3 regions of the Hahella chejuensis KCTC 2396 genome follow, and region 3 is predicted to be linked to each of the others. Evidence: predicted binding sites of a transcription regulator. Region 3 holds the regulator's gene; each other region holds the start of a gene.
The links. The regulator FNR, encoded in region 3, switches genes on or off when oxygen is low (the NO sensors DNR and NnrR bind a similar motif). The targets are predictions, from matches to a motif close to TTGATNTANATCAA.
Positions count from the first base shown of each region.

Region 1: a site for FNR is predicted at 4,666-4,679, ahead of HCH_RS16100 (OmpW/AlkL family protein). Genes of this name have one in related genera too.
Region 2: a site for FNR is predicted at 3,226-3,239, ahead of HCH_RS19710 (CbbQ/NirQ/NorQ/GpvN family protein). Genes of this name have one in related genera too.

Region 1 is NC_007645.1:3,726,115-3,736,474, reverse strand. It holds gene HCH_RS16130 (hypothetical protein) at 1-132, opposite strand, end outside; gene HCH_RS16125 (transcriptional regulator KorA) at 344-673, shown strand; gene HCH_RS16120 (zinc-binding metallopeptidase family protein) at 928-2,004, shown strand; gene HCH_RS16115 (VOC family protein) at 2,132-2,518, shown strand; gene HCH_RS16110 (hypothetical protein) at 2,638-2,895, shown strand; gene HCH_RS16105 (OmpA family protein) at 3,067-4,518, shown strand; gene HCH_RS16100 (OmpW/AlkL family protein) at 4,814-5,485, shown strand; gene HCH_RS16095 (substrate-binding periplasmic protein) at 5,778-6,536, shown strand; gene HCH_RS34790 (hypothetical protein) at 6,603-7,430, shown strand; partial or broken gene HCH_RS32440 (PAS domain S-box protein) at 7,480-9,633, opposite strand; gene HCH_RS16080 (nitroreductase family protein) at 9,863-10,360, opposite strand, start outside.
Region 2 is NC_007645.1:4,540,682-4,551,041, reverse strand. It holds gene HCH_RS19730 (cytochrome D1 domain-containing protein) at 1-512, opposite strand, end outside; gene HCH_RS19725 (c-type cytochrome) at 509-868, opposite strand; gene HCH_RS19720 (nitrite reductase) at 935-2,719, opposite strand; gene HCH_RS19715 (c-type cytochrome) at 2,844-3,152, opposite strand; gene HCH_RS19710 (CbbQ/NirQ/NorQ/GpvN family protein) at 3,354-4,148, shown strand; gene HCH_RS19705 (hypothetical protein) at 4,177-4,530, shown strand; gene HCH_RS19700 (c-type cytochrome) at 4,627-5,067, shown strand; gene HCH_RS19695 (cbb3-type cytochrome c oxidase subunit I) at 5,092-6,477, shown strand; gene HCH_RS19690 (nitric oxide reductase activation protein NorD) at 6,488-8,344, shown strand; gene HCH_RS19685 (O-acetylhomoserine aminocarboxypropyltransferase/cysteine synthase family protein) at 8,540-9,814, opposite strand; gene HCH_RS19680 (YbaN family protein) at 10,096-10,360, shown strand, end outside.
Region 3 is NC_007645.1:1,737,507-1,747,866, reverse strand. It holds gene HCH_RS07790 (substrate-binding periplasmic protein) at 1-633, shown strand, start outside; gene HCH_RS07785 (substrate-binding periplasmic protein) at 819-1,553, shown strand; gene HCH_RS07780 (lysophospholipid acyltransferase family protein) at 1,560-2,282, opposite strand; gene HCH_RS07775 (coproporphyrinogen III oxidase) at 2,592-3,608, shown strand; gene fnr (fumarate/nitrate reduction transcriptional regulator Fnr) at 3,753-4,532, shown strand; gene HCH_RS07765 (SDR family oxidoreductase) at 4,529-5,434, opposite strand; gene alr (alanine racemase) at 5,637-6,761, opposite strand; gene dnaB (replicative DNA helicase) at 6,761-8,188, opposite strand; gene rplI (50S ribosomal protein L9) at 8,329-8,775, opposite strand; gene rpsR (30S ribosomal protein S18) at 8,898-9,128, opposite strand; gene rpsF (30S ribosomal protein S6) at 9,146-9,574, opposite strand; gene rlmB (23S rRNA (guanosine(2251)-2'-O)-methyltransferase RlmB) at 9,701-10,360, opposite strand, start outside.

The DNA.
Region 1 (10,360 bases), 2.0 Mb from region 3:
CCTGCCGGCGCGTCTGCGGCGCTCAGGGGCGGCGTCGGTTTCACTGGGGAAAGAGGCGTCGTGGAATTTATTGTCGATCCAGCGTTTGGCGTACTCATAATCCAGCGCTTGAATGTCGTACTTTTTTCGCATCGCGGCAACCTGTTTGAATTTTGGTCATTTTCTAATATGTTACCGGGTAACGCAATTGATTTATCTTAATACTTTAAACTACAACAATAATCCCCATTTATAACTCTGATAAGCTTAAGGTATATTGCCGTTTTGATAGCAACGGCGACGCCGAGACATCAATCAAGCTTAAGGACGCATCTCTTTTTAGATCCAGGTGGTAATCGCTCCCATGACAGAAGAACAATTCCGGATCGCCATCTCCGGCATGGAACTGGCCGAATCCAATCGTATTATCGCGCATGACTTATTGGTTAAACACGTTCGCAGGAAGCTGATCGTGCGACGCACAGGGTTGTCGAACACCCGAATCGGCCAGATTGAAAAGAATGTGCTGGCCAACTACGCCAAGCGCCTGGAAGCGTTGGGGCTGGTGCGCGTGGAGGTGTTGGTGAGTCCCGAAAACGTCGCGCAGGTGAGGGCGATGGAAGAGCTGGATCGTTTCCCGGCTTATTCAGAGCAGGGGACCGAGGATGAGACGCTGGAGGCGGCGACCAGCTGACCTATTGAGGCGCTCAAAGCTCTTATTGACACGCAGCCGATTTATGATGAAATGAGCCTCGCCTGAGGCCGCTCTCTGCGGCGCGGGCTGAGCCGTTCCGGCTTGTCTATCTCGCTGTCATTCATCTTCAGGCCCACCATTATGCAGGCGCTGCAAAGCTAAAAAGTTATACTGGACCAGCGCGCCGGGGTTTGGGGCGTGCCCGGAATCTTCGCTGACTCATCAACTGAAGGTCGCAGGGAGCCTCGCCGTTTATGAAACTATTCACCTGTCCGGCATGCGGTAATCTCGTCTATTTTGAAAACGTCGCCTGCACCCGTTGCGGCGCAACCTTGGGGTTCGTACCCGGTGAGATGGTCATGGCGGCGTTTACGCCTGATGGAGACAGGCTTTGGCGGCGCGTGGGGGACGCTAATGGGCAGTATAGAAAGTGCTCCAATTACGCTGTCCACGCCGCCTGCAACTGGATGCTGAACGCCGACGGGCCCGCCGAGCTATGCGCCGCCTGCCAGCTCAACCGCACCATCCCTGACCTGAGCATTGTGGAAAATCTTCCTTTGTGGCGCACGCTGGAAACGGAAAAACGCCGTCTGGTGTTTACGCTGATGCGCCTGGGCCTGCCATTGACCCCTCGCAGCCAGGACGACGCCGGACTGGCGTTTGATTTCCTGGCGGACCCTGACCCCAGCTTCAATGAACGAGGCAGGGTGTTGACGGGCCATGCGCAGGGAGTCATCACCCTGAACATTGCGGAGGCGGACCCGGCGGTGCGGGTCAGCATGCGGGAGCAGATGGGGGAGCCCTATCGTACAATCCTGGGCCACTTTCGCCATGAGTCGGGGCATTATTACTGGGATAAACTGATACGGGATAGCGACCGTTTACCAGCGTTTCGCCGCCAATTTGGCGATGAAACCCTGAATTACAGCGACGCTCTGGAGCGTCATTATCAGTCCGCGCCGCCGGAAGACTGGACGCAGCGTTTCGTCAGCGCCTACGCCAGCAGCCATCCCTGGGAAGACTGGGCGGAAACCTGGGCGCATTATCTGCATATGATCGACACTTTGGAGACGGCCTATCAGTTCGGCCTGATGATACATCCCCGCGCTGGCGACGACGCCAACCTGGACGTGCGCCATGACTTCGATCCCTGCAATCAGCCGGTGTTCTCCGTGCTGGTGGACCACTGGCTGCCCCTTACTTTCGCCCTCAACAGCCTGAACCGCAGTATGGGCCATGCCCATGCGTATCCATTCGTGCTGGGGCCGCAAGTGTTACAGAAACTGGAGTTTGTGCATCTGACCGTGCGCGATGCGCGTTTACCAGTTTGATTTTTATTAATGTGTAACTTTAATAAATTAATGTAACTGGATGATATATAAATAATTCATATCGTTTTCTTGACGTGCTGCTATCCGCGCCACGTTAATAACATGATGGATGCACAAGGAGCGAAAGATGAAATCACAAACGCTTATCGCCGTTCGCGATGTCGCCGCCAGCAGTCGTTGGTATCAGACATTGCTCGATTGCCGGAGCGGGCATGGCGGCCCGGAATATGAACAGTTAATGCGCGGCGATGACATGTTCATGCAGCTGCACGCCTGGCATGCCCACGATCATCCTAACCTGGGCGACCCGGACGCCGCGCCACATGGGTACGGCGTGCTGTTATGGTTTCAGGTGGATGAGTTTGATGCGGCGGTGGCGCGAGCCAGAAAGCTGCAGGCGGACATCCTTGAAGGGCCAAAACTGAACCTTCGCGCGCAGCATCGTGAAATCTGGCTGCGCGACCCGGATGGCTATGTGGTGGTGCTGGCCAGCGCATATGGCGACGTTGAGTAGGCGATGATGTGTAGATACGTAGAGATGAGTAGGTGCGTAGATGAGTGGATACGTAGATGAGTAGACGCACCAGTCAACTACGCGCAGTGATGAATAAGTAACCGCAGCGGGAAAATTTTGTGAACGCAACGCCTGCAGAGGGTTTGAATACGATCGACACACCGTTTCTGGCGGTGGGCAAGACCTGCTTTAACGCCAACATTGCGCGCCTGTTTGTGGAGCAACTCTATGGTGTGGTGTGCGACGGGCAGGGGCGGGTTATCGACGATCAGCTGGTGAGCGCCGTGAACCAGGAGCACGGCATCCTGGCCATGCGCGAAGGAGGCGGCAAGGCGCTTCCAAAGTTCAACTCGCTAAGTCGTCGGAGCCGCAATTAATGGCGGTTCCTGACTTTCTTGACTACTCTGTGCTGTGACCCTCCAAGGATGTTCAGGAGAATCGAAAAAAAATAAATCTATGTTGCATCTACTTACCGTATAACTGGTTTCAAGCCGTCAAAAGCCAGTCAACACGATGTAAGTATCCAACCATCGTAAGGAGACTTCAGAATGAAAGGAGTAGACGCCTATCTCGCCGCAGTAATCACCGCCGTAACGCTCACAGGCTGCGCTTCGCAGACCGCGCTCACTGAGCAGGCCGCCTACCAGCAATATCCCGCCCTGGAAGAACTGAGGGATCAGGTCGAGCAGGGGAAATCACAGAATCTCAACGTATTGTCGCCGCAACGCTACAGCCAGGCCAGAAAGTCCTACCAGGATGCGCTGCAGTGGGCCCAGGCCGATAACGCCAAAGCCACCGGCATCGCCAGACAGGGACTGGCCTCTATCAGCGAAGCCCGCACCAATGCGGATGTCGCCGCCTATAACCTCGAAGATGTTCTCAACGCCCGTCAAAAAGCTTTGTCAGCCAATGCGGACAAAGTCATCCCCGGCGAGTTCATGAAAGCGGAGGACAGCCTCGTCAAGCTCACCGGAATGATTGAAAAAGGCGCCATCGAAGACGCCAAAGCCGGTCGTGCGGAAGTGGCGCGCCTGTACTCGCAAGCGGAGCTGAACGCGCTCAAGGGCAATATTGTGGACCGCGCCCGTGACGCGCTGGAATCGGCCAGAAGCCGCGACATCGACGATCTTGCGCCAAAAACCATGGAAATGGCGCAAGAAGAATATCAGCTGGCTCTGAAAACCCTGGATGCGGACAGGACTGATACAGAGCGGGCGCAGAGCCATGCGCAGAAATCCCTGTGGAACGTCATGCGGGCGGAATACATCGCCGACACCGTCAAATACTTCGATGAATCCGACTTCGACGAAGAAGACAAAGTGCTGTGGTATCAGCAACAACTGGCGACAGCCGTTGGCCCGATTAACCAACAATTGCCTTTCGATCAGCCCAACAAGGAAGTAGTGCGTCAAGTCAATGCGAATATTCAAGGGCTGATGGTGGATCGTGACTCCGCGTTGCTGGCGCTGGAAAACGCCAAGACCCGTGAGATGAGAGTGGCGTCGGAAAAAGACGAACTGATGGCGCAGCAGCAGCGGGAAGATCAGCGCAAGCAGGCCATCACTGCGAAATTCGCCGTGGTGCAATCTCTGTTCACGGACAAAGAAGCGGATGTATACAGACAGAAAGACAACGTGCTGATTCGCGCCCACGGCTTTAACTTCCCCTCCGGCAAAAGCGAAATTCAGGGAGAAAACTTCGCCCTGGTGAATAAAATCATCGAAGCGGTGAAAGAGTTCCCCAACGCGCAAGTGGTGGTGTCCGGTCATACCGATAATCGCGGCTCCACCGAGCTGAACCAGGGGTTGTCGCAACAACGGGCGGAGGAAGTGGCCAAAATGCTGAACGAAATCGGCCGCATACCTTCTGATAAAATTACCGCGATGGGCTACGGCGAGCAGCGTCCTGTGTCCACCAATGACACAATGGAAGGCCGCGCCGATAACCGTCGGGTTGAAGTGTTAATTGTCAACGAAGGCGGCGTTGATAAGATCTATTAACCCCTCTGTGAGGGAGAGGCGCGTGAAGTCCGCGCGCCTCGTCGGCATGGCCAATATCGTCGAACATTGATTCAACCTCGCTCTGGCGGGACGCTCTCGCAGGATAACGGGATATCTGCCGGGCGATGGATGGAAAGAATGCGTCCGTTGATCTGGGTCAAAGCTGACCCGGGCTGCGCCCCGCCACCCCTAATCACTTGATCCAAATCATAATTCTTCGCCGGCAAAGGCATAGACTCCCGCCCCGTCATCAATTCTTAATTTTGCAGTTGAATGTGAAGAGTAGGGGTATGTTATGCATAAGCTAAGTAAATCTATGTTGGCTCTGGGACTGCTGGTCTGCGCGGGCTCCGCGATGGCGCACCAGCCGGGAGATATGGTGCTGCGCGTCGGCGCTGCGATGGTGGACCCCCAGGATGACAGCTCAACCCTGCGCGTGAATGGGACTTCCGTAGACGGCACCAGCGTATCAGTGGATAACGATACACAGCTGGGTCTGACCTTCACCTACATGTTGCGTGAGCATATCGGTCTGGAAGTGCTGGCGGCGACGCCGTTTTCTCATGAAGTAACCGCCCATGGTCTGGGCGATGACCTGAAAACCGCGGAGGTCACGCACCTTCCTCCCACCGTCAGCGTACAGTACTACCCGATGGAAGCCGGCGCCGCCTTCCAGCCTTATGTGGGCGTGGGCGTGAACTACACCCTGTTCTTCGACGAAGAGCTGACGTCGGATTTCAAAGGCGCCATGGGCGACGGCAAGATCAAGCTGGACAACTCCTTCGGCGCGGCGTTCCAGTTGGGCGTTGACTATCAATTGACGGATAACCTGGTGGTTAACGCCGCGGTCTGGAAAATCGGCATCGACACCACCGCCACCATCGACCTGGATTCCGGCGCGCAGATCAAAACCGACGTGGATATCGATCCGCTGGTGTACATGGTCGGCGTTGGCTACAAATTCTAATTCCAGCGTCTTGTAAGCGGCTCCCTGGATCAGCCGGCGGAGCCAACCGCCAATGAATTTTGCGGCCCGCCCTCAGGGATGAGAGCAGGTCAGCTTCACCTCGCTTCATCCCCGCATGCGGCTCTGCTTTCGCCCATGCGGTTTTTTTTTGCATCCTTGCCTGCCGCTTAGCTGAGACGGGTAGAAGCAGATAGAGCCTGATAGCCGCCAATTCACTTCTTTTCCCTGATCTATACTTATTGCTCGAGCTTCACCATTCGTTGACTGGGTTTAACAGACATGGGGGGATGGCATGCAACGTTCTTTGATTTCCGCTGTCTTTGGGCTGTTTTGCATTGTATTCGGCGCTTTGGCTCAGGCTGCATCCACGGTTCAGGTGTGGACCTATTATGACTCGCCGCCGTTTGCGATTGACCCCAAAGGGGATGACCTCACCTCTACCTTGTGCCGGGTGCTGACGGCGAAGAGCGGCGGTGAATGGATTTTCAAACCCCAATATCTTCCTCGTAAACGCATTAATCACTACTTGGAAAGCGGCGCCGAGCAAGGGCTGGTGTTGTGGGCGAATCCCCTGTGGTTTCAAGACAAGGAAGAAACCAAGTACGCCTGGAGCAACCGCGTTATCTGGGGGGCCAATGAAATTGTGTCCCAACGGGATAACCCAGTGGAATACACCGGCCCGGAGTCTCTGGCGGGCAAACGCTTCGGCGGCGTGGCGGGACATCATTATGTCGGCATCGACGATCTCGTGCAGGCCGGACGCATCAAGCGGGAGGACACTACGTCGTTTTCCAAGAACCTTGATAAACTGCTGAGCAACCGGCTTGACGCCATGCTGATACCTCGCGGGGAACTGTTTCATATGGTCTCGCAAGGCAATCTTGGCGAAAGAGTGTTTATTTCCTCAAAACCCCATCAGCAATACGAACGTAAAATTCTGGCGACGCAAAAGCTGGCGGCGGTGCGGGACTTTATTAACGCCCAGCTTCCCGCGTTGAATGAGGACGCGGAATGGCGCGCGTTATTGGAAAAATATGGCTTGCAGCCATAACCCTGATCACCACTTCGACAACATAACCTTATCAAGGACGGATATTCCGGGGAGGATGAATAGCCGATGCGAAGTCGTTTTGGGCTGGCGTTGATGATCTGGCTGTTGCTTGGAGCTGATAGCCGCGGGGAAACGGTCGCGCCGGTGTGGACCTATTACACCTCGCCGCCTTATGACCTGCACGGCGACGGTTATGATCTGACCACCATTATGTGCGCGGAACTCACCAAACGCAGCGGCGGAAAATGGCGCTTTGAGCCTCAGAGCCTGCCCAGAAAACGCATAGACAGTTATCTGGAGCGGGGCGATCAGGCGGTGGTGGTCTGGGTGAACCCCTCCTGGTTCGGCGATATGGATGAGACGCGCTACGACTGGACGCGGGGTGTGGCGCCGGGGCGCAACGAGATTGTCTCTCTTAAGACGCAGCCAGTGGAATACACCGGGCCGGAATCCTTGATAGGGAAAAGTTTTGGCGGCGTGCTGGGACATCGCTATGTCGGCATCGACGAGTTGGTGGCGGAGGGGCTCATCAGGCGCGAAGACGCCTCTTCCTTCTCCAGTAACTTTGGCAAACTGCTCTTGCGCCGTATTGATGTGACCATGATTCCCCGTGAGGAGCTGTTCTATTTAATGGCGAACGAGCGGGTGGGGGCGCAACTTTATGTTTCCGAAAAACCGCATCAAAAGTATGAGCGCAAGATGTTGGTGACGAAAGGCCTCAAAGGCGTGAGAGATTATATGGACTCCCAGTGGGATGCGCTTAATGAGCATCCTGACTGGCGTCACCTGCTGCAGCGTTACGGACTGGATCAGTTTCAGGCGCGGAAGTGGCTGCCAGGTCCGGCGGTCTGGCCCGCCCCCGCGCGCTCAGCAGATTACGCACTGTCATTCTGAGTTTGGCGTTATCCGCCATGGTTTTGACCAGCGTAGCCTGAACTTTGGCGCACAGTTGCGGGGAGGCAGGGTAAGACGAAAAAATTATCACGGGAATTTCTTCTGGTTTGAGCTCATCCACCAACTCGTCGCCAGGGCCGTCCAGCAACTCCAGATCCAGTATCACCAGATCATATTTCTGTTCCTTCAGCATTCGGCGCGCCTGCTCCAAGGCGTCCGCCTGCTGAATATCGGCGATCTCCTCCAGAACGGAGCGGGCCACTTGCACCAGATCCGGATCATCTTCTACGTGCAGGATGCGGGGACGTTCCTGTCTCAACAGAACTTGGTGGATGATTGAGCGGAACTGCGCCAGGTCCGGATGAGAGCGACTTAACCAGGCCTGGGGGGCGAGGCCGCCGCGTTCCAGTCTGGGGTCCGCTCCGTTGCGGTATCCGTCGTCAGATATCACCAGCATTGGCAGTTGCGCCGCGGCGGGTACATGACGCAAGGTTCTCATGAATGTAAAACCGCCGTCATCGGACAGGGCGCTGTCGATAATCAACAGACAATATTGGTTTTCTTCCAGGCAGCGTAGCGCGTTCGTTGCGTCGGAGGCGACTTCACAGCACAGTCCCTCTGCGCGCACCGCCTTGGCCAGAAGATCGGCCAGTACTTTATCTTTTTCGCATACCAGAGCGCAGGGGCGCGCGCTGACTTTTGGTCTCTTTTCGGGGCTCCTTATGGGGAGATCGAAGTAGAATTCAGCGCCTTCGTTGGTTTTGCTGAAGAAGCCGATTTCGCCGCCATGGTGTTCAACGATAGCCTTGGCGATGCTCAATCCCAGACCGGTTCCTCCCTGTTCCCGGGTATCGGAGCTGTCTGCCTGCGAGAAGCGCTCGAAGACGCGCGAATGAAAGTCTTCGGGGATGCCTTTGCCGTAATCTTTGACGTGAACGCGCACTCTATTGGCGACATCGGAAACGGCGATATCGACGGCGCCGCCGCGAGGCGAATACTTCACTGCATTGGAGATCAGGTTGGACATGACTTGATGGAAACGCCGCTCATCGACATGGACCCAGGGCCTGGGTGGTGAATTGGAAAAGCGAAGTTCTACCTGATACTTGCCGGCGAATTCCTTGTGGTCCTCCAGACTGCGCTGAATCAGCGTCGCCAGATCCTGGTCCTCCAGCTCAAACTTGAGCGCGCCGGACTCCAGCTTTTCTATTTCCAGAATGTCGTTGATGAGCAGGGTGAGTCGGTCGCAATTGCGATGCGCGACCTTCAACATTTTAAGGACAGTTTTCGGCAGCTCGCCGCCATGCTTGCCCAGCACCAGGCCCAGCGCGCCGCCAATCGCAGTCAGGGGCGTTCGCAGTTCATGGCTGACGGTAGCGATAAATTCATCTTTTTGCCGCTCCATGCGTTTGCGATCAGTGATGTCGCGTACGACGCCGGTGAACATGCGGCGGCCCTCGACTGTCATCTCGCTGACCGCCAACTCCATGGGAAATGTCGAGCCGTCGCGTCGGCGGCCGGTGACTTCCCGGCCAACGCCAATAACCTTCGCCTCCCCGGTGTGCATGAATTTGGCGATATAGCCATCGTGTTCGCTGTGATATGGCTCCGGCATCAGGATGCTCACATTAACGCCGATCACGTCGCTGGCGGCATAGCCGAAGATGCGTTCCGCCGCGGGGTTGAAGGTGTCGATCAGTCCGGCGCCATCAATAGTGATAATGCCGTCGACGACGGTGTCTACAATGGCGCGGACGCGGGCTTCCCGGTCCTGCAGGGCGAGTTCCGACGCTTTGCGTTCACTGATGTCGCGCACCACGCCGGTGAACATACGGCGGCCTTCCACCTGCATTTCCGTCACCGCCAGATCGAGAGGGAACAGGCTGCCGTCCTTGCGCAGACCAAGCACTTCACGCCCCACGCCAATGATTTGCGCGTTTCCGGTTTGCAGGTAGTTGGCGAGGTAGCTGTCGTGGTGTTCGCGAAAGGGGGAAGGCATCAGCATTTGTACGTTGCGGCCGACGGCTTCTTCCGCGTCGTAACCGAAGATGCGCTCCGCTGCGGGGTTGAAGGATTCAATGACGCCCTGGTTGTCGATGGTGATGATGCCATCCGCCACCGCTTCGACAATAGCGCGCACCCGGCTGTCGGATTCCGACCTGAAGCCGCTCCCCCCGGCCTTATGATTGAGTTTCCCGCTCACATAAATTCCCTTAGCTGAACGCCAAAACGCTCGTGTTATAAATATAGGCGGGGCTCGGGCTATTACAAACTCAAGGGACTATTAATCAGGCAGACAAATAATCAGGCAGACAAATAATCAGGCAGACAAATCGCGTCCTTCTATTTGTCTGCAACGACAGGTCGGGCACAGGTCAGGCCCTGTCTTCCGCGGCTAGCCGCCGCGCAGGCGCGTCCCTGCCAGGCTGAGATCACACCAACGCCATCACCTCTTCCACAGGACGACGCAGCTTCTGCGGCCAGTTGCCTTCAGCCGGATAACCCGCCGTCACCAACATCACCGGCACTTCTCGCTCCGACAGCCCAAACTCCTGCGCCAGCGCCTGCGGATCGAAACCGCTCATGGCGCCGGTGGACAGCCCCATGCCTTGCGCGGCGAACATCAGCGTCATAGCGGCGAGGGACGCGGAACGGAACGCTTCGTCCCGTTGCAGTGCAGGATTGTTTTCATGCGAGGAACTGGCCTGCGCAACCCAGCCGTCACTGAACGCCTGCGGCAGAAAACCCGCGGCGACGGAAGGCTGCAACGCACTGGCCAGACCTTCATGCGCCGCCAGCGTACCGCAGATAATAAAAGTCACCGCGGCGTCCACCACCTGCTTCTGTCCATAGGAAACCGCCTGCAAACGCGCCTTCGCCTCAGGCGAACGCACCGCGATGAACTTCCAGTTTTGAAAGTTGTAAGCGGA
Region 2 (10,360 bases), 2.8 Mb from region 3:
GTTTTAGATCCCTTCTCCGCGCGCTCTTGGGTGACTCGTGTGGCGGGAATGCTCGCCACTAAATCCAGGTCTTCACTATCGAATATATTCACCCCGCCAGGGTCATAGTTGGACACCGCCACATAGGCTCCGTCCTGACTGATGGCGCCGCCGATGCTGTTGCCGGCCTGAATGACGCGTTTGACTACTTCTCCGCGCAACAGATCCACTTTGCTGAGGCCGCCGTCGCGACCGAACACATAACCATATCGCTGATCGCGGGAGTAGACAATGGAGGCGTGGGACAGATCGCCAAGACCCTGGATGCGTTTGATCACCTGGCGCTGACTGGTGTTGACCAGCAGGACGCTGCCTTCGGTTCGTTCGATAATCAGTCCAAGGTCCCCGGTGCCGCCTTGATACCTGTCATCATTATCGTGAGCGTTGAAGTGGGCGCAGGCGCTGAGTCCCAGGATAATCAGCAGCAGAGCAAGGCATTTGCATAACTGCAGGGGCGGGATCTTTTCTTTCATGGGCTTTCCTCAGTGCTACTGTGCTCGCCGATGTAAGCGCCGCTCATCAGGTCTTGAGCGATGCGGCGAATATCCTGTTCCGTCAGCAGATCGCGCCAGGGCGGCATGGCGGTTTCCGGTTTGCCGTCGGCGATGATGAGGCGAATGGCGTCCACCCCTAAGGCCTGCATGCGTTCAGGGCGCAAGGAAGGTCCCAGACCTCCTTTCAAGGTAAGGCCATGGCAGGAGCCGCAATCCTGCCGTACCAGATTGCTTAGTTGCGTTGCGCTCTGGTTGTCCGCGGCGCGGGCGAATGTCATCACGCTGGCGACGAGCAGCGCCAAGACGTTTGCAATGGCGGTTATCGGTTTTCTCATGAGTAGATACATTCCGACGCCGCTCGGGCGAGATTGTCTCGCCGCGAGCGCGCTCCAGATGACGGATCAGTAAATATCGTGTTGGGTGTTGTACACGTTGAACTTGCCTGTCGGCGTCACCAGACGGGAGTCCTTGATGACGGTTTTCAGCGCCAACGTTTTGTCGTCCACCACGACGATTGCGGACTCCTGCTCCTTGCCGTTCCACACAGAGAACCAGACTTCATCGCCGGCTTCATTGAACTCGGGCTGCACCACGCGTTTGGGGCCGTCGCCCAGTTCCGCCCATTGCGCGATAGGCAGCACCTTGTACTTGGCCTCGATGTCGTTGAGGTCGAATACCGCCACCGACTGGCTGATGTTGACGTCCGGATTCAGCGGCGTGTCCACATACAGGTGTCTGGATTTAGGATGGGTTTTGATGAACAGTGATCCGCCCCCCTGGGCGTTCAGCGAGCGCACCTGTTTCCAGGCGTAGTCGCCATGCTTGTCCGGGTCAGTGCCGATCACGGCGATGCTGCCGTCGCCCAAGTGGCTGGTGGCCCAGACCGGTCCGTATTTCGCGTCCGTAAAGTTGGCGCCGCGACCGGGATGAGGGATTGCGCCGACATCGATCAACGCCTCCAGCGCGCCGTCCTTGGAGTCGATGACCGCCACCTTGTTGGACTGGTTGGCGGCGGTGAGGAAGTAACGATGAGTGTTGTCCCAGCCGCCGTCGTGCAGGAAGCGCGCGGCGTCGATAGTGGTGACTTTCAGAGCGTTGATGTCTTCATAATTCACCAGCAGGATTTTGCCGGTTTCCTTGACGTTGACGATGAACTCGGGCTTTTCATGCGACGCCACGATGGCGGCGACTCTCGGCTCGGGGTGATACTCCTGGGTGTCCACGGTCATGCCGCGGGTGGAGACGATTTTCAGCGGCTCCATGGTCTCGCCGTCCATGATGACGTATTGCGGCGGCCAGTAAGCGCCGGCGATAGCGTAGGTGTCCTCGAAGCCTTTGTATTTTGAGGTCTCTACAGAGCGGGCTTCCAGGCCGACTTTGATTTCCGCCACCGTATCGGGAGTTTCCATCCATAGATCGATCATGTTGACCTTGGCGTCACGGCCGATGACGAACAGATAGCGACCGGAGGAGGATAAACGAGAGATATGCACGGCGTAGCCGGTTTTAATAATCGTTACGATTTTTTTACTGTCGCCGTCAATCAACGCAATTTGACCGGCGTCCCGCAAGGTGACGGAGAACAGGTTTTTCAGATTGAGCTTATTGAGTTGTTTGCTGGGACGATCTTCCGGTTTGACCAGGACTTTCCAGCTGTTTTTCATCTCCGCCATTCCCCACTCAGGCGGCTGCGGCGGTTCATGCTGCAGGAATTTCGCCATGAGTTTGACCTCATCGGCGGTGAAGTCGCCAGAGGTTCCCCAGTTGGGCATGCCGGCGGGGGAGCCGTAGTTGATGAACGCCTCCAGATAATCCGACCCTTTGGCCTGAGTAATATCCGGCGTCAGCGGTTTGCCGGTGGCGCCTTTGCGCAGCACGCCATGGCAGCCGGCGCAACGTTCGAAATAAATGCGCGTGGCCTTCTGAAATTCTTCTTCCGTCAGGTCTGGCGCTCCGGGAGAGCGTACGATGCGCAGACCTTCGCCCGTCATCGCTGTGGGCGCGCTTTCATATTTGCCGGGGGGAGAATTGACGAGGTCGCTTTTGGTCTCCGCCAAGGCCGGATTCGATAGCGCGGCGACGAGGGCGAGGGTGAGTGTCGGGTAGGGCAGGCGGAACGGCCCGATTGGCGATTGCCTGCGGCGTTGTTGAGCGCGATCTGTTTGTGTAGCACTGGCTGATTGCATGGCGCTGTCCTTCTCATCAGAGTCTTGCTATTTCGATTCTTTACTGTCGCAAAACCGTCCGATCCCGGACGCGCCTTGCGAGACTACGGCGCTTTTTTAACGACGATTCAGGCGCGTATGACTCCTATTTGAGTTGACTGTAAAAGGCGGCGAGGTTGGCGATGTCGTCGTCCGACAGTGGCTTGGCCATGCTGGACATCATCGGATCGTTGCGCTTGCCGTCGCGGAAATCCTTTAGTTGCTTGATCAGGTATCCCTCTTTCTGTCCGGCCAGATTCGGCCATAGTCCGTTGCCGCTGACTCCTTCACCGCCGTGGCAACCGGCGCAGGTTGCGGCCTTCGACTTACCGACCGCCGGGTCGCCTGCGAGGGCGTTTCCTGAGAGTACGGCGGCGACTAAACACACTAAGGCTGCAGGTTTGGATATTCCCATGGCTGTCCCCTTTTTGCTGCTGGGTGAATGTCCTTGAGCACAACGAGAGTAGGTCAGCGGAGGGTGGGTAAAGTTGATGAGGATCAATGTTTTGCGAGCGCCAAGGCCAAATACCCCATCGTGGGTACATGAGCGAAAACCGGTTTCGGGTAGGGTAAAAAACAGAGATTGGACATGGACCAAGCACAGGATCGCCAGCCTATGAACACACCTCAGGACGCCCCTTTCTACCTTCCTCAAGGCGGTGAAATTGAACTGTTTGAAAAAGCCTACAGCCACGGCCTGCCGGTGTTGATAAAAGGCCCCACCGGCTGCGGCAAAACCCGTTTTGTGCAACATATGGCCCATCGCCTGGAGCGACCTTTATTCACCGTCGCCTGTCACGACGACCTGACCGCTTCGGACCTGGTGGGACGTCATTTGATCGGCGGCGACGGCGCGTTCTGGCAGGACGGCCCCCTGACCCGGGCGGTGCGGGAAGGCGGCTTGTGCTACCTGGACGAAGTGGTGGAGGCGCGCAAGGACACGACGGTGGTATTGCATCCCCTGGCCGACGACCGCCGCATCTTGCCCATTGATCGTACTGGCGAGCAATTAGAGGCGGCGGACGGGTTCATGTTGGTGGTGTCCTACAACCCAGGCTATCAGAACGCGCTTAAAGGGATGAAACCCAGCACCCGACAGCGCTTTGTCGGCGTCAGTCTGAGCTATCCCGTTCCGCAACTGGAAACCCGGATCGTGGAAAAAGAGGGCGGCGTCAGCCCCCAGTTGGCGCGCCGTATCGTGGATGTGGGGGTGGCCTTGCGGCGTCTGGAGCAACATGATCTGGAAGAGGCGGCGTCCACCCGTTTGCTGATTTACACGGCGCGCCTGATGGCGAGCGGCGTTGATCCGATGCGCGCGTGTCAGGCCTGTCTGGTGGAGCCGTTGACCGACGATGAAGAGACGCTTCGCGCCTTGACGCAAGTGATCGATATTCACTTCGGCAGAGATTGACCGGCTGCGATTCAGGATGAGTGATCCCATGGCGCAGCGAGCTTATCTATGGCCGCATATCTTGTATCTGGTAAATCTGCTGGCGCTGCCCGGGGCGGCGTTCTTGATCCTGCTTGGGTGGTACTGGCGCAGCCGCCGACGGCGCGCGCCTGCGGCGTTGCAGTCGGCTCAGGCTATCGCGCTGACAGGCGCGCTTATCAATGGCGCCTTGCTGGTGGTCATTCCGTTGTTCGTATTGTGGTTGAGCGACAGGGAGCCGATGACGGTCACGTTGGTCCTGGTTTACTGGCTGGCGGCGCACGGCGCCTGTGTGGTTTGGGGCGTCTATGCGCTGACTCGCGAAAACGCCGGTCGTCCGCTGTCTATCTGGGGCCGGAAATGAAACGCCCTCCGGTCCGCCATAACGCTGCTGTTTTTACTCCGAAGTCCGGGCGCACCGGGCTTCAACCTCATCATCAACTTCGTCAGGGAGCAAGCCATGCCGGAAAAATTCAGTAAGAACGCCGCCCGTAATATTTATTACGGCGGCAGTCTGTTTTTTATTCTGCTGTTTCTCGCATTGACCTATCAGACCACCCAGGCTCTGCCGCAGCGCGATCATCGGGATCAGCTGACGGAGGCGGTGGCCAGAGGTAAGGAAATTTGGGAGGAGAACAACTGCATCGGGTGTCACACGCTAATGGGAGAGGGCGCCTATTTTGCTCCGGAGCTGGCCAATGTGTTCGACCGGCGCGGCGGCGAACAGGCCTTCACCGCGTTTCTGAAGGCCTGGATGGCGGCGCAGCCGCTGGATGTTCCCGGGCGACGTAAAATGCCGCAGTTCAATCTGAGCGAGCAGCAAGTGGAGGATCTGGCGGAGTTCCTGAAATGGACCTCTAAAATCGACGACAACAACTGGCCGCCCAATATCGAAGGTTAAGTGGGACAGCATGGAGAAAAAGGCATGAAATACCAGTCACAGGCGGTAGCCAAACCCTATTTTGTTTTCGCTCTGATTCTGTTCGCCGGCCAGATCCTGTTTGGACTGATTCTGGGCCTGCAATATGTGATCGGAGACTTTCTGTTTCCGGAGATTCCCTTCAATGTCGCCCGTATGGTGCACACCAACCTGCTCATTGTATGGCTGTTGTTCGGCTTTATGGGAGCGACTTATTTTCTGGTCCCGGAGGAGTGCGAAACGGAACTGCACAGTCCCAAACTGGCGTTGATTCTCTTCTGGGTCTTCGCCTCAGCCGGGGTGTTGACGATTCTGGGCTATCTCATGGTCCCATACGCAACACTGGCGGAGATTACCGGCAATAAGTTCTTCCCGACCATGGGGCGGGAGTTCCTGGAGCAACCCACGCTGACCAAAGTCGGCATTGTGATAGTGTGTCTGGGCTTTCTTTACAACGTGGGCATGACCCTCCTCAAGGGCCGCAAAACGGTGATCAATGTGGTATTGATGACGGGTCTGGTCGGGTTGGCGGTGATGTTTCTGTTCTCCTTCTACAACCCCAGCAATCTGGCTTTGGATAAGTATTTCTGGTGGTGGGTGGTGCACCTGTGGGTGGAAGGCGTCTGGGAGCTGATCATGGGCTCGATTCTCGCTTTCGTGCTGATCAGGGTGACCGGCGTGGATCGCGAGGTAATCGAGAAATGGCTGTATGTCATCATCGGCATGGCGCTGATCACCGGTATTATCGGCACGGGGCACCATTATTACTGGATTGGTCCTGAGCCTTATTGGCACTGGCTGGGCGGCGTGTTCTCCGCGCTGGAGCCCTTGCCGTTCTTCGCCATGACCATTTTCGCCTTCAACATGGTCAACCGTCGGCGTCGGGTTCATCCTAACAAGGCCGCCACGCTCTGGGCCATGGGCACGGCGGTGATGGCGTTTCTGGGAGCAGGCGTCTGGGGCTTTTTGCATACATTGGCGCCGGTCAACTATTACACCCATGGCTCTCAGATCACCGCCGCCCATGGTCATATGGCGTTTTATGGGGCCTACGCGATGATCGTGCTGACCATCATATCCTACGCAATGCCGATATTGGGCGGACGCACCGAGGGCAACAGCAATCGCTCCCAGGTGGTGGAAATGTGGGGCTTCTGGCTGATGACCGTGGCCATGGTGTTCATCACCCTGTTTTTGACCGGCGCCGGCATTCTACAGGTGTGGCTGCAGCGCCTTCCAGAAGCGGCGGGGGCCTTGCCGTTTATGGTGACCCAGGAAAAAATCGCTGTTTTCTACTGGCTGCGGGAAGGTGCGGGAGTGGTGTTTCTGGTGGGGTTGATCTGTTACTTCGTCAGTTTCTTTGTCAAAGGCCCGCAAGCTCAGTCCGCCTGAGCCAGTCGTCATGTTTGAAGTGGAAGAGTGGGTCGGCGGTCTCTGGCATCGGGCGGTAACCCGGTATGCGGACGACCGTTACGCCGAGGCGGCGGTAACCTTGACGCAGATGCGCAAGGAAGTCGGCGTCCTGTACCGCGCCCTCGGCGGCGAACGCGCTGTGCGCATCGATACCGCAGCGGAGCGTCCCGTTACGCTGCCTCGCACATTGTGGCAGCGTGTGGCGGGCAGTCATCGGCGTCTGGCGTTGCCTTATCTCAATGAGGAGGTGTTGGCGTTGCCCGGGGAGGTCGCCTTGTTTCCAGCGCCGGAGCTGAATCGGGAGGTATACAGGATGCTGGCGGCGACAGCGGCGCTGTCGCCTTCTGTCGCAGGCGGACTCGACTGGGCGCAGGCCGCCTGTCATCGGTACGTTGCGCTATGCGCCGCCTACCCGGCGATGCGATCCCGTTATGACGCCTTAATCAAGGCCTATCTGCCGTTACGTATTCCATTACAGCGCTTGCCTTCCGAGCTTCAGGATAGAGAGACGCGCCTGCGCAACGCCTTGCAACATCTGGAGTTCGCAGCGATGCAAGCGTCGGATATGGACGGGCTGCAGCCGCCGCCATTTTGGCTGTATCCAGCGCAAGGCGAGGGGACTGGCCCAGTGCGGCGGGAAGCGCCCGCGCATGAGACGCCGCCAGAGGATAAGCCGCCTGCCGCAGCGGAAACGGATGCCGGTAAAAAAGCGCAGGGAGAGTACGTGGAGGATCACGATGGCGACAAAGGATTGCTGGTGTTTCGTCTGGAGAATCTGTTCAGTTGGTCTGAATATCTGAAGTTGGACCGTACTGCGGACGATAGCCCGGATGAAGACGCGGCGCGCATCGCTGAAGATTTGGACCACCTGAGCCTGTCCACTCAGGAGTTCGGCGGCGGACAGCGCATCAAGCTGAACCTGGATTTGCCGTCCGCCAGTGAGGATGACACGCCGCTAGGTCCAGGTCTGTATCTACCTGAGTGGGATTATCGTTGCCGCCGACTGCTCCCGGATCATTGTCTGCTGCAACCATTGCTGGACCATCGTGCTCCGCCCTGCGCGCCGCCCCCGCAACTACGCCGGGCGGTGAAAGCGGTTCGCGCCAGATTTGAACAGATGCGTCCCATGCGCTTTTGGCGTCGTAATCAGGCGGAGGGAGAGGAAATCGAGATGGAGCGCTGGAACGAGTTCTGCGCCGACAGAATCGCGGGGGGAGCGTTCGAGCAACCCATGTTTAAAAGCTTCAGCGGGCGGCTGCGGGATCTGGACTGTCTATTGCTTGCGGACCTGTCCATGTCCACCGACGCTTATGTGGATAACGACAGACGCGTGATCGATGTGATCAGCGACGCCTTGCTGCTGTTTTCCGAAGCGCTGGACGCCGTCGGCGATCGCTTTGCTCTGTATGGCTTTTCCTCCTGTAAGCGCCAGCATGTTCGCTTTCATGTCATCAAGAACTTCGCCGAGCCCTACACGAATGCGGTGCGAGGCCGCATTGTGGCGTTGCGGCCGGGATTTTACACCCGTATCGGCGCGGCGATACGGCAGTCCACGACCATACTGCGGGACCAGAAAGCGTCGCGGCGACTGTTGTTGATTCTTACCGACGGCAAACCCAACGACCTGGATCTCTACGAAGGCCGCTACGGGCTTGAAGACACCCGCCAGGCGGTATTGGAAGCGCGACGGGCGGGGCTGATTCCATTCTGTATTACGGTGGACAAAGAAGCGGGGGATTACTTGCCGTATTTGTTTGGCGACAAAGGCTATGTCCTGGTCAACTCGATTCAACGACTGCCGCGGGAATTACCAAAGTTATACGCGACGCTAATGGAAAGTAAGTAATAGAAGTAAATTAATAGAAGTAAAGTAATGAAAGGCGAGTAATAGAAGACGAGTAATAGAAAATAAGCAGAGGATCGCGAAGAAAACTAAACACCTGATATCTGCGCGGCGAGCCGCGAGAGACAGGGCCTGACCTGTGCAGGCCCTGTCGTTGCAGACAAATAAGAGGAAACTGTTTGTCTGCCTGATTAATCGCTACAACGCCGCCTGCGCCAATGCCTGCTCCAGATCGGCGATGATGTCGTCCTTGTGCTCAATGCCGATGGACAGGCGCACCATATCCGGGGACACGCCGGCGGCGGCCTGTTCTTTTTCATCCAGCTGCCGGTGCGTCGTGGTGGCGGGGTGACAGGCGAGGGTTTTGGCGTCGCCGATGTTCACCAGTCGCTTGACCATCTGCAACGCGTCGATGAAACGTCCGCCGGCCTCTTTGCCGCCTTTGATGCCGAAACTCAGTACGGAAGAAGGTTTACCGCCCATGTACTTTTGCGCCAGCTCGTAATAAGGGCTGCTCTCCAGGCCGGGATATTTCACCCAGCTGACGCTGGGGTGAGAGGCCAGGAACTGACATACCGCCATGGCGTTTTCCACGTGTCTCTCCATTCGCAGCGACAGGGTTTCGACGCCTTGCAGAATCAGAAACGCGTTAAACGGAGACAGCGCCGCGCCCATATTGCGCAACGGCGCCACCCGGGCGCGGCCGATAAAGGCGGCGTCGCCCAGGGCTTCGGTATACACCACGCCGTGGTAGGACGGATCAGGCTCGTTAAGCTGTGGAAAGCGGGGATTGTCTTTCCAGGGGAAACGGCCTGAATCAATGATCACGCCGCCGATGGTGGTGCCATGACCGCCAATGTATTTGGTCAATGAATGCACCACGATATCCGCGCCGAAATCGAAAGGACGGCACAACACCGGCGTAGCGACGGTATTATCGACGATCACCGGTATGCCGTACTTGTGGGCGATAGCGGCGAGCGCTTCCAGGTCCGCTACATTGCCGGCGGGATTGCCGATGGATTCGCAAAACACGGCTTTGGTGTTTTCATCGATCAGCGCTTCCATGGACGCGGGGTCGTCGCTGTTGAACATGCGCGCGGTGACGCCGGATTGCGGCAGTGTGTGAGCGAACAGGTTGTACGTGCCGCCGTATAGCTGGTTGACGCTGACAATATTGTCGCCGGCGCGGGCCAGCGTTTGAATCGTGGCGGTGATCGCCGCCATACCGGAGGCCATCGCCAGGGCGCCAATACCGCCTTCCAATTGCGCCATCCGCTGCTCCAATATGGCGTTGGTCGGATTCATGATGCGGCTGTAAATATTGCCTTCCACCTTCAGGTCGAACAAATCCGCGCCATGCTGGGTGTTGTCGAAATAATAGGAGGTGGTCTGATAAATCGGCGCCGCGACGGCATGAGTGGTCGGGTCGCCGGTAAAGCCGCCGTGGATGGCGATAGTTTCTTGTTTCATGGAACTCTCCGCTGCACGTAAGGGGGTGTTTGCTCTGTGCTTATTCGCGTCAGCCGGCCCTGAAGGCGGGCTAACTATTTGTATCAGTTAGGGAATCGTTGTCGTTAACAACGGCCTGCAACAGAGTGTACCGGTAGCTGGCGCAGGTCAATATGCCGGGCGTCTGAATTTGCCATGGTTCGTATTTGAAACTAGCATTGGCCATGTGGGCCTCCCGAAAACGTTCTGGCTGACGTTTATGGAGTTTCCCTGAATTTCAATTTCTGGATGACTGGCGCGACATGCGTAAACAATCACTTCACATACTGCTGGTCGTCGTTGGCTGGACTTCCGTGGTGCTTGGCGTCATTGGCATTGTGCTGCCGTTGCTGCCCACCACGCCCTTTATTCTGCTCGCCGCCGCCTGTTTCGCGCGCTCTTCGCCGAAATTTCACCACTGGCTGGTGTCTCATCGTCATTTGGGGCCGATCGTGAAGAACTTTGAGTCAGGACGCGGCGTCACCCGCAAGGTGCGGGCGCGGGCGTTGATCTGTCTGTGGGTGGGAC
Region 3 (10,360 bases):
ATGAGCGTTAATGATGCTGAGTATGAACACAGACCCGAGGACATCACCGGTCTGATTACAGATGTTGTCAAACAGATTTTCACCAAGGCGAAAATCGGTTACACCATGAAACTGCGTAATTGGAGCTACGCATACAACTACGCTCAGCGCAAAGATTTTCGAGGTGTATTCGGAACCACACTCACCGATGCTCGCAAACCTCTATTTAAATGGGTTGGCCCAATCGCCTCCGACGGCTGGGTCCTCTACGCAAAATCAGGCTCCTCCATCAAAATAAACTCGATTGAAGACGCCAAGAAGTACAAGATTGGAGCGTATAAAGGCGATGTGAGAGAGCAATGGCTACTTTCCAATGGCTTTGAGACCTCCAGCCTCGACGATGACGCTTTGAATCCCAAGCGACTACAAAACGGTCAAATTGACCTTTGGATCTCAGGACCCGTTTCCGGCCCCTACTATGCAGCCAAAAACGGCGTTACCAACATTCAACCTGTATTCACCGTTAAGGAGACACAACTGTATTTAGCAGTTAACAAAGAAACGCCGGATGAATACGTCAACAAGCTCAATGAGGCCCTGGAAAAAATGCGCTCTAGTGGCGAATTGGAAAAAATTACCGCCAGATACAGATAAACAACAGAGCCTTACAAATCCTGCGAGCCCCTATTTCATGGGGCTCGCAGGGGTATTCCTCCCCTTTCCTCCCCACTCATCCGGAAAACTACTTATTAGGAAGACACCTACACCAGCTGTTTAATAAGCAACCAGACTAATCGTTAGTCAGAACAATATTCCGCCCAGCCGTTTGAGGTGATTTAATGATCGCTAAGAAGCTATTGTTGGTTTCTGTTCTCTTTCTGTCCGCCATTGCACGTGGCGAAACCTTTAACCTGGTCACGGAAAATTTCCCGCCTTTTAATATGGGCGAGGAAGACCACAAATACGAACACAAAGCTGACGCTATCAGCGGCATCAATGTGGATATAGTCAAAGAGCTCTTTAAACGCTCGGGTTATGACTATCGTATGAAGCTCAGAAATTGGAATTACGCTTACAACTTCGCGCAACGCAAAGAGTTCCGTGGCGTATTCGGCACTACATTGACCGATGCGCGCAAACCGCTGTTCAAGTGGGTAGGTCCACTCGCCAAGAACGACTGGGTATTCTTCGCAAGAAATGACACTACTATCAAAATTAACTCTGTAGAGGACGCCAAGCCTTATCTCATTGGTTGCTATAAGGATGACTCCAGAGCGCAATTTTTGAAGAACAACGGCTTCAACGCTTCAGAGCTGGAAGATGACAGCCTCAACCCAAAGAGGCTGCAACAAAGACAGGTGGACCTATGGATCTCCAGCACCGCATCAGGCTATTACTACGCTAAGCTGGCCGGTGTTTCCGACATCAAACCTATATTTACTATACGAGACACCAGTCTATACTTGGCGATGAACAAGGACACGCCTGATGAGCACATTGAGCACCTCAATAAAGTGCTCGATAAGATGCGTACTGAAGGCTATTTGGACAAAGTATATTCAAACTACAAATAGAAAGTCTTACGCCTGGCTTAAGGCGGCGGAGGTCCGCCTTATCCACTCTTCCATTTCCTTATGAACTTCATCGGTAGCGCGCCCACTGGTTTCAATCGGCGCACCGATCCTGACCCTTATCAAACCTGGGCGCTTACTAATACTGCCAGCAGGCCAGCAATCGCCTGCATTATGCGCCACTGGCAGTAAAGGTACGCCCGCGCTGACCGCCAACAAGGCGCCCCCCTTATTGTATTTGCCAACTTGTCCAGGACGAACGCGCGTTCCTTCAGGGTAAATCACAACCCAATACCCAGAAGTCAGACGCTCCTTTCCCTGCTTTAGCAATTGCTTAAGCGCCGCAGAAGGCTTACTCCGGTCAATGGCGATGGGCTTCAATCTTTTTAGCGCCCAGCCAAAAAACGGAATTTTCATCAACTCCTGTTTCAGTACTGTGCATTGAGGACGGAATATGACGCCTAACAAATAGGTTTCCCAGGCGCTTTGATGATTGCTGACAACCACACAGCTTGTTTTCGGAATGTTCTCCAGCCCCTCAATCTCATAACGTATGCCGCAAACAACGCGCGCCCACCAAAGCGCAAACACATTAAACCGGGATACGATGTAATAGCGCTTTTCAAAATTGACGTAAGGACCCACCAACATACCAACTAATGATGTGATGATGACGCCCCAAGCATACCCAAGGTAAAAAACGAAAGACCGAAATAGCTGAAATGCCTGCACTTTTGCCCGCCTTTTTTCAATGCCCGCAAAGGATATCAACTCCCCGCCCAAAGCTGCAATGAATGTTATCCCTCAATGCCCCAGAAACCCAATGTTTGAGGGCTTTTGCGACTAAAGTCCACCCACACAGGCAGCCACCCGCTCACCCCTTGATCAATATCAAGGCGCCCCGCTGGGAGCTGGATACACTGAGCATGGAGAGAGGGGGACTCACTTGCCAGCAAGTGTGACAGCAGGCGCGCGCGCCAATTCGCCAACAACGACAGTCAAGCGCGCGCAGATGTTTTCTTACCTGGTTGGAGACCCAATATGCCAGTTGGAAAGGTTGTCGAACAAGCGATACAAAATGGGGGTAATGATAGCTGGGTTTATTTGCTCAACTCCCCTCCCAAAGAGTTCTCCAGCGAGAACTGGAGCGCCTTAAACGAGGGAGCCTATGATGCGGACTATCGCAACAGCTCTCTGGCTCGATACTATGAAGGCGGGTTCGCATTGAGCGTTCAAGCGCCCTGCTTCACCACACTCGTAAGCGCGGAAAATTATACCCGCCGACTTCCATCCATGAGCGCAAATCTGCAGAAGTACATCGACTATGTCGTAAAGGAAGTGAGACTACTCAAGCAAAGCCTTCCTGCCGGTTGCCAGGTTAAGTACCTGCATTGGTTCGGCGATCTGGTGCGCCAGCTTACTCCCGCAGCGCAAACGCAGGTCATGTACTATTTAGGGCGGGAGTTCAAGCTGAACTTCGGCGCCGATGCCCGTCATGTCATCGAGTTGGACGCTCGTCCAGACTCAGAGGAAGCGCTAGCCCTGATCAAAGGGTTGGGCTTTAACATCATCTGCATCAATGATCCCGGTGAATATGCGCAGTCCTGTCCTATTGAGGACCTTAAGGATTGGCTACAAACCATTAGGGCATTCGACTTTAAAGCCGTCTATCTGCGTCTGAAAGTGTCACCCATCACATTCTCCGCACTGTCCCAGCATCTTGAGGAAATTCTGACGGAAAGACCGCAGGGCATCCTTCTTTCCAGCCATAAACCAGAGTTCACCAGCACACCTAGCCTGGAAACAGCGCTAAAAGATTTCAAGCGACGCATTAAGTCCGCATCGTTTATTCCGATCACCCAGGACTTTTTCGCGCTACCCTGGACAGGCTTAATAAGCCAAGGCGTCAGTTGTCTGCATGGCGTCGGGTTGGGCGCATTCTCTTACACGCCCCACTACCAGTTGCGCAACGCCACCCAGCTGGATGACTACTACAAAATCCTGGACAACGGAGGACTCCCGGCAAGAGCAATTCGTTACACTCAGACACAGTTGTAACAAAAGGTGAAAGCTATGTAGAAACAACGGCGAGCGTAGGTTTTCCCTGTAAATTTCCTGCTGTGGGGATTTGCTTTTAAATGGCTATTGGCTATCCTAGAAGCCTCTTTAAGCAGTTTCACTCATTCAGCCACGAGGCGACCGATGGAAAGCAAGCATATAGCAACCTCCTCTCCTTTTAGCTTACACAGGGGCTGCCATGAATGTAACTTGAGCAAACTTTGCATTCCAATAGCGGTCGGGGCTGAAGACATTGATCGCCTGGAAGAAATCATTCGCCAGGGCAAAATGCTCAATCGCGGTGAATATATCTTTGAGCAGCATACGCCATTTCGCTCCTGCTTCGCCGTTCGTAGCGGCGCAATCAAAACATTCACCGTATCTGAGGAAGGCGAGGAGCAGGTAACCGGCTTCTACCTGCCAGGTGAGATTATCGGGCTGGACAGCGTTAGCATGGAAAAATACTCCTGCTCCGCCGTCGCTCTCGAACGCACTAGCGTGTGCGAAATTCCTTTGGAAAAATTTGAAGACTTAGCCTCAGACATTCCCAGCCTGCAGCACCACTTTTTCTCGCTGATGAGTAAAGAAATTCAGGAAAGCAGGCAGCTTACTATGCTACTGAGCAAAAACTCTGCGGAAGAGCGCATAGCCTCGCTGCTATTGTCCTTATCAACTCGCTTCAGCCGTCGTCGCCTGTCCGGCACAAACTTCAGGCTCCCCATGCCTCGCAGCGATATAGGCAACTATTTAGGTTTGGCGGTCGAAACTGTGAGTCGGGTTATTACCCGCTTCCAGAACAACGGCATTATTAAGGTCCAAGGAAGGGAAGTTCAGATTTTGCAATTGGAAGAGCTACAGAAAGTTCTCCGCCACGACACTAAGTGTCTGGAACACCAAAAAGAGTCCGCCGTTAACGGCCGTTAACGGCTCTCTTCCAAGCAGTTTTCAGCGGGCTTCACGCCCCCACGTTGCTGGCATTGCTCAATCAGTGCAGGCAGGTAGCGACGCCAGGGAAGCTGTTTGACGCCAAAGGTGTTGCGCAGCTTGATGCAGCCCAACGCCCCATTCGCGGGAAGCGCCACTCCAGGCAAGACATCAGCGCCCTTCTTCTCGATCAGAGCCTGTAGCATTTCCTCCTGGCCAAAGGCCTGCAACACAATCGCCTTCAACAATTCATAGTGGGTGACCGCTTCAGCGCCAGCATAATGGTAAACACCCCATACGGAGATGTTACAGCTTAACTGTTTGATAACAGCGTCCACCACTCTCGCCACATCATCCACCGCAACAGGGGTCAGCTGCATATCGGTACTGGCGTTAAGACGCTTGCCTGACGACAATGCCGAAAGCATGGTCTGCAACCAGCCTTGAGCGCCCGCCTCCAGCAACCAACCAACCCTCAAGATCAGATGCTTGCTATAGTTTTCCTGAAGCCATTGCTCACTCTGCAACTTTGTCCGCCCATACACAGAGAGAGGACGCCCTTTGTTGGCGGAAATATAAGGATTCTTTTTGACGCCGTCGAAAACAAGATGACTGGAAAGATGAACAATCGGCGCCTTCCATAAGTCCGCAACCTCCGCAACCGCCGCACAAGCGGACACGTTAACCTGATACGCCAGGTCCGGGTGCTGCTCCGCTTTGAACAAATCGCTCATCTCCGCAGCATGAACGACAAAGTCCGCTGACGGCATCGACTTCATTCCCCGCACGATCGCATCATTGGTCATCAGAAACTGTTCGTAGGGGACGCCCTCCACCACTATACCGCTCTGCTGCAAACGCTGAGCTATAGCCTTACCTAATGGCGAATCGATTCCCGTCACACAAACAATCACTCATGTACCCCTTAAATGCATCTCGTGGCCTTTGGCAGCCCCCAGAATACGGGGCCGCCTGAAGATATTATGTTTACAATATTGGCTGCTTGACGGGATTTTAGCAAACCCTGCGCATCGGGGTTCCCCCGCCTTACATCCCGTAGGCCGCGCCAAAGCCTCCCTCGAGAGCCCCCGCCAACGCAGCGCCTTAAACTACTTCCGAACGATTAATATATACTCTGGGAACCCGCGAGGTCATACCCGTAAATAAAGTATAGGAGATTGTTGACGCATATCCTGCAACCTCATCCGCGGAAACAGTCCCGCCCCACAACTCCACTTCAGACCCAATGCGAGCCTCTGGAATATGGGAGATATCCACCGTCAACATATCCATGGATACACGCCCAATAATTTTTGTCCGCTTACCGCACACGGCGACAGGAGCCCCATTCTGCATCTGCCTTGGATAACCATCGCCGTATCCCACCGCGACCACTCCCATTCGCGTTGGGGCGTCCGCAGTCCAGGCGGCGCCATAGCCAATAGAGTCTCCAGCTTGCAGCTCCCTGGTAGCAATCAAACGTGACTCAAAGGTCATTACCGGCTTCAAACCAAAATCTGCCCCCGTCTTATCCGCCATGGGGGACGCGCCGTACATTGCAATACCCGGGCGCACCCAATCCAGATGAGTTTCCGGATACTGCAGCAAAGCCGCAGAATTAGCAGAGGAATAACTCCAGCCATTCGCCCCCGCTGCCTGCATACCAGCCTGAAACGCCCGCCACTGCCTCTGCTGCAGAAGACTATCTAACTCATCAGCACATGCAAAGTGGGTCATTAAGCCGATAACTGAAAGCCCAGGAAACTGCTGCAGTTTCTCTGCGACGTGAGCCAATTTATTTAACGGCAATCCCAAGCGGTTCATACCTGTATTTAGCTTAATCCAGGTTTGCATTCGGGTGGAGTCAGGCCCCGCCTTACGCAACGGCGCCACCTCGGACAGCATATCCAGCTGCTCCATGTCATGCACAACCCACTCTATGTCACACCAGCGAGTGGAGTCAGCCAACTCTTCCGAGCTGTAGAACCCTTCAAGCACCAGAAGCGGCGTCGTAACGCCCGCTTCGCGCAGGCTCACCGCCTCATCGTAACAAGCCACCGCCAACTTGGGGGCTTCCCCTTTCAGCGCACGGGCAATTTCCACTGCGCCATGACCATATGCATCGGCTTTGATTACCGCTGCACACCTGGCGTTATGCGCGATGGAGTTCAACAGGCGAATATTGTGACGCAACGCGTCCAGATCAATAAGAGCGCGGGATGGACGCATTACTCGTAATCCCCGCCATAATCGTGGGCCAAATCTTCAAAGCGGGTGAACCTACCCATGAACGCCAAGCGCACCGTCCCAATAGGGCCGTTACGCTGCTTACCGATAATAATTTCTGCAATACCTTTGTCTGGACTATCCTCGTGATAAACCTCATCCCGATAGATAAACATAATCAAGTCAGCATCCTGCTCAATCGCCCCAGACTCCCGCAAGTCGGAGTTGACCGGGCGCTTATTGGGCCTTTGTTCCAAGCTGCGGTTAAGCTGGGAGAGCGCGACTACAGGACAGTTCAGCTCCTTCGCCAGGGCTTTCAAGCCTCGTGAAATTTCAGAAATCTCAGCCGTACGACCTTCCGTCATCCCCGGCACCCTCATCAGCTGAAGGTAATCCACCATGATCAAGCCAATTTCACCATTGTGATCTCGCGCCACTCTTCTAGCCCTGGAGCGCATTTCAGTTGGACTTAACGCTGCCGTATCATCGATATATAAAGGCTTGTCTTTCAACATATTGACGGCTGATGTGAGACGGGGCCAATCATCCTCATCCAGTTTTCCGCTTCTCACTTTAGTCTGATCAATGCGCCCCAAGGAAGACAGCATACGCATTACGATGGAGTCGGAAGGCATCTCCATACTGAAAACCAAGACAGGCTTCCCTCCCAGTATCAGTGCGTTCTCCACCAGGTTCATAGCGAATGTGGTCTTACCCATTGAGGGACGACCGGCAACGATAATCAGGTCTGAAGCCTGCATCCCCGAGGTGCGATCATCCAGGTCGCGAAACCCTGTAGTAACACCCGTGATAGCGCCATCCGAGTGAAACAGCTCATCAATTTTTTTCAGGGTCTTCGTTAGAATCGGATTCACCGATTCCGGTCCGCCCTGATTTGGCCGCGACTCCGCTATCTGAAAGACCCGTCGCTCCGCATCGTCCAACACCTCTGTACTGGTGCGCCCTTCCGTCTGATACGCCTCGTCGGCGATTTCATTAGCGACGGTGATTAACTGGCGCAACACAGAACGTTCGCGAATAATTTCCGCATAGGCGCGAATATTGGCGGCGCTAGGAGTATTCTTGGCCAGCTCACTCAGGTAGGCCAATCCACCAGCAGAGTTTAACTCGTTGCGATTATCCAGCTCTTCTGAGACGGTGATGGCGTCCAAAGGACTGCCGAGATTCGCCAATCGTGAAATTGAGCCAAATATCAGGCGATGGTCCAGACGATAAAAGTCTTTCGCTGTAATGATATCTGAAATCTTGTCCCAACTGGCGTTATCCAGCATCAGACCACCCAGAACAGACTGTTCCGCCTCAATTGAATGGGGCGGCGCTTTGACCGCCGAGGAGCTGACCAGCGCAGCGCCGCCAGGGCCCTGCCCTTCCGACTTGGTCGAATCTTTACGTATTACTGACTCATTCATAGTGACTTGCAGAGCTTTAAAGGGTAGCGCTTATTATCGCTAATTTGCAGGCATCGACAACACGACCGTGGTGAAGTCTTGAGAGCATAAAAAAAGGCAGTGCGCATGGAGCGGACTGCCTTTTCTTGCATGACCAGAGATTACTCGCCGACTACGATTACCTTAACGGTAGCAGTAACGTCAGTGTGCATCTGCACGTCTACTTCGTACTCGCCTGTGTTGCGCAGAGCGCCTTCAGGCAAGCGAACTTCGCTTTTCTCAACCTCAACGCCCAAAGCAGTGACTGCGTCAGCAATGTCTTTAGTACCAACAGAGCCGAACAACTTACCTTCGTCGCCAGATTTGGCAACGATGGTTACTTCTTTACCGTTGATAGCTTCTGCACGAGCTTGAGCTGCGGACAGCTTCTCGGCAGCGGATTTTTCAAGCTCTGCGCGACGAGCTTCGAACTGCTCTACATTTGCTTTAGTTGCAGGAACAGCTTTGCCATAAGGCACCAGAAAGTTACGGCCATAACCAGCGCGAACCTTAACTTTATCGCCAAGGTTTCCGAGGTTGGCTACTTTTTCGAGAAGAATAACTTCCATCTTGTTTACCTCAAATCTTATAACAATCGGAAGCTTCAGAGCTTCCGATTGGCAAACCTTTAAGAACCTGATTTTCTATACCATTTCGCTGATGACAAAATGGCGAGAGACTTTTCAGGCGCTTAGTCGTCGTGGCGATCAGTGTAAGGCAGCAGAGCCAGGTAACGCGCACGCTTGATAGCAGTAGCGAGCTGACGCTGATAACGCGCCTTGGTGCCGGTGATGCGGCTGGGCACGATTTTGCCAGTTTCAGTGATGTAGCCTTTCAGTACTTCTACATCTTTGTAATCGATCTCTTTTACGCCTTCGGCAGTAAAACGGCAGAACTTTCTTCTGCGAAAGAAACGAGCCATGGTTAGCCTCCTATAACTTATTCGTCGTTGCTGTCTTCGTCGTCAGTATCGTCGTCAGAGTCGTCAACGTCGTCAGCAACGACGCGGGCGGGACGATCTTCGCCACGAGGAGCGCGCTGTTCGCGGGACTCAGCTGCTTTGATGGGCGACACTTCGGTCACAGCATCCTTACGACGAATAACCAGGTCACGGAGGATGGCGTCGTTAAAACGGAAGTTGTGCATCAGTTCGTCGATGACTTCTTGAGAACACTCAATATTCATCAACACATAGTGCGCTTTGTGAATTTTGTTGATGGGATAAGCCATGTGACGGCGACCCCAGTCTTCCAGACGGTGAACTTTACCGCCGCCAGCGTTTACGCTGGAGGTGTAACGCTCAACCATTGCAGGCACCTGCTCGCTTTGATCAGGATGAACCATGATCACGATTTCGTAGTGACGCATTGTAGCTCCCTTCGGTTTAACAGCCTTACGTTGCGTTTTCGTAAAGCAAGGAGTTGATGGTGGTTTTAAGAGGGCAGCATTCTATGCCTGTTCAGCAAGACTTGCAAGCCCGCGCACGAACAAAAACTAACCAGCCTGACGCTGTCGCACCGCCTCGAAAAGACATACGCCAGTTGCGACAGACACATTCAGACTGCTGACTTCACCCAGCATGGGAATATTGACAAGACTGTCGCAGTTTTCGCGGGTAAGGCGGCGCATCCCTTTATCCTCCGCCCCCATAACAATGGCCACGGAGCCCTTAAGATCCGCCTGATACAAACTTTGCTCCGCTTCTCCCGCCGCACCGACCAGCCAAACGCCATAGGTTTGAATATGCTTCAATGTACGCGCCAGATTCGTGACACGAATCAGCGGCGTCACTTCTGCTGCGCCACAGGCCACTTTTCTGGCGGCCGCATTCAACGGAGCGGACTTATCTTTGGGCACAATAACGGCGTGCACGCCCGCCGCATTGGCTGAGCGCAAACAGGCTCCGAGGTTATGGGGATCAGTGACGCCATCCAGGACAAGCAGCAACGCGGGCTCTTCCAGTTTTTCAAGCAACTCTTCCAAATCGGTCTCATTGCTCATTCGATCCGCTTTCAAGTAAGCCACAACCCCCTGATGTGCGCCATCGGCCGCTTTATCCAACGCCGACTTACCCACCTGAGAAAAGGGCACCCGGCGCTCTTGAGCCAGCTGCGCTATCTCCTGCAGGCGGTGATCATGGCGCTGCTCCGACAG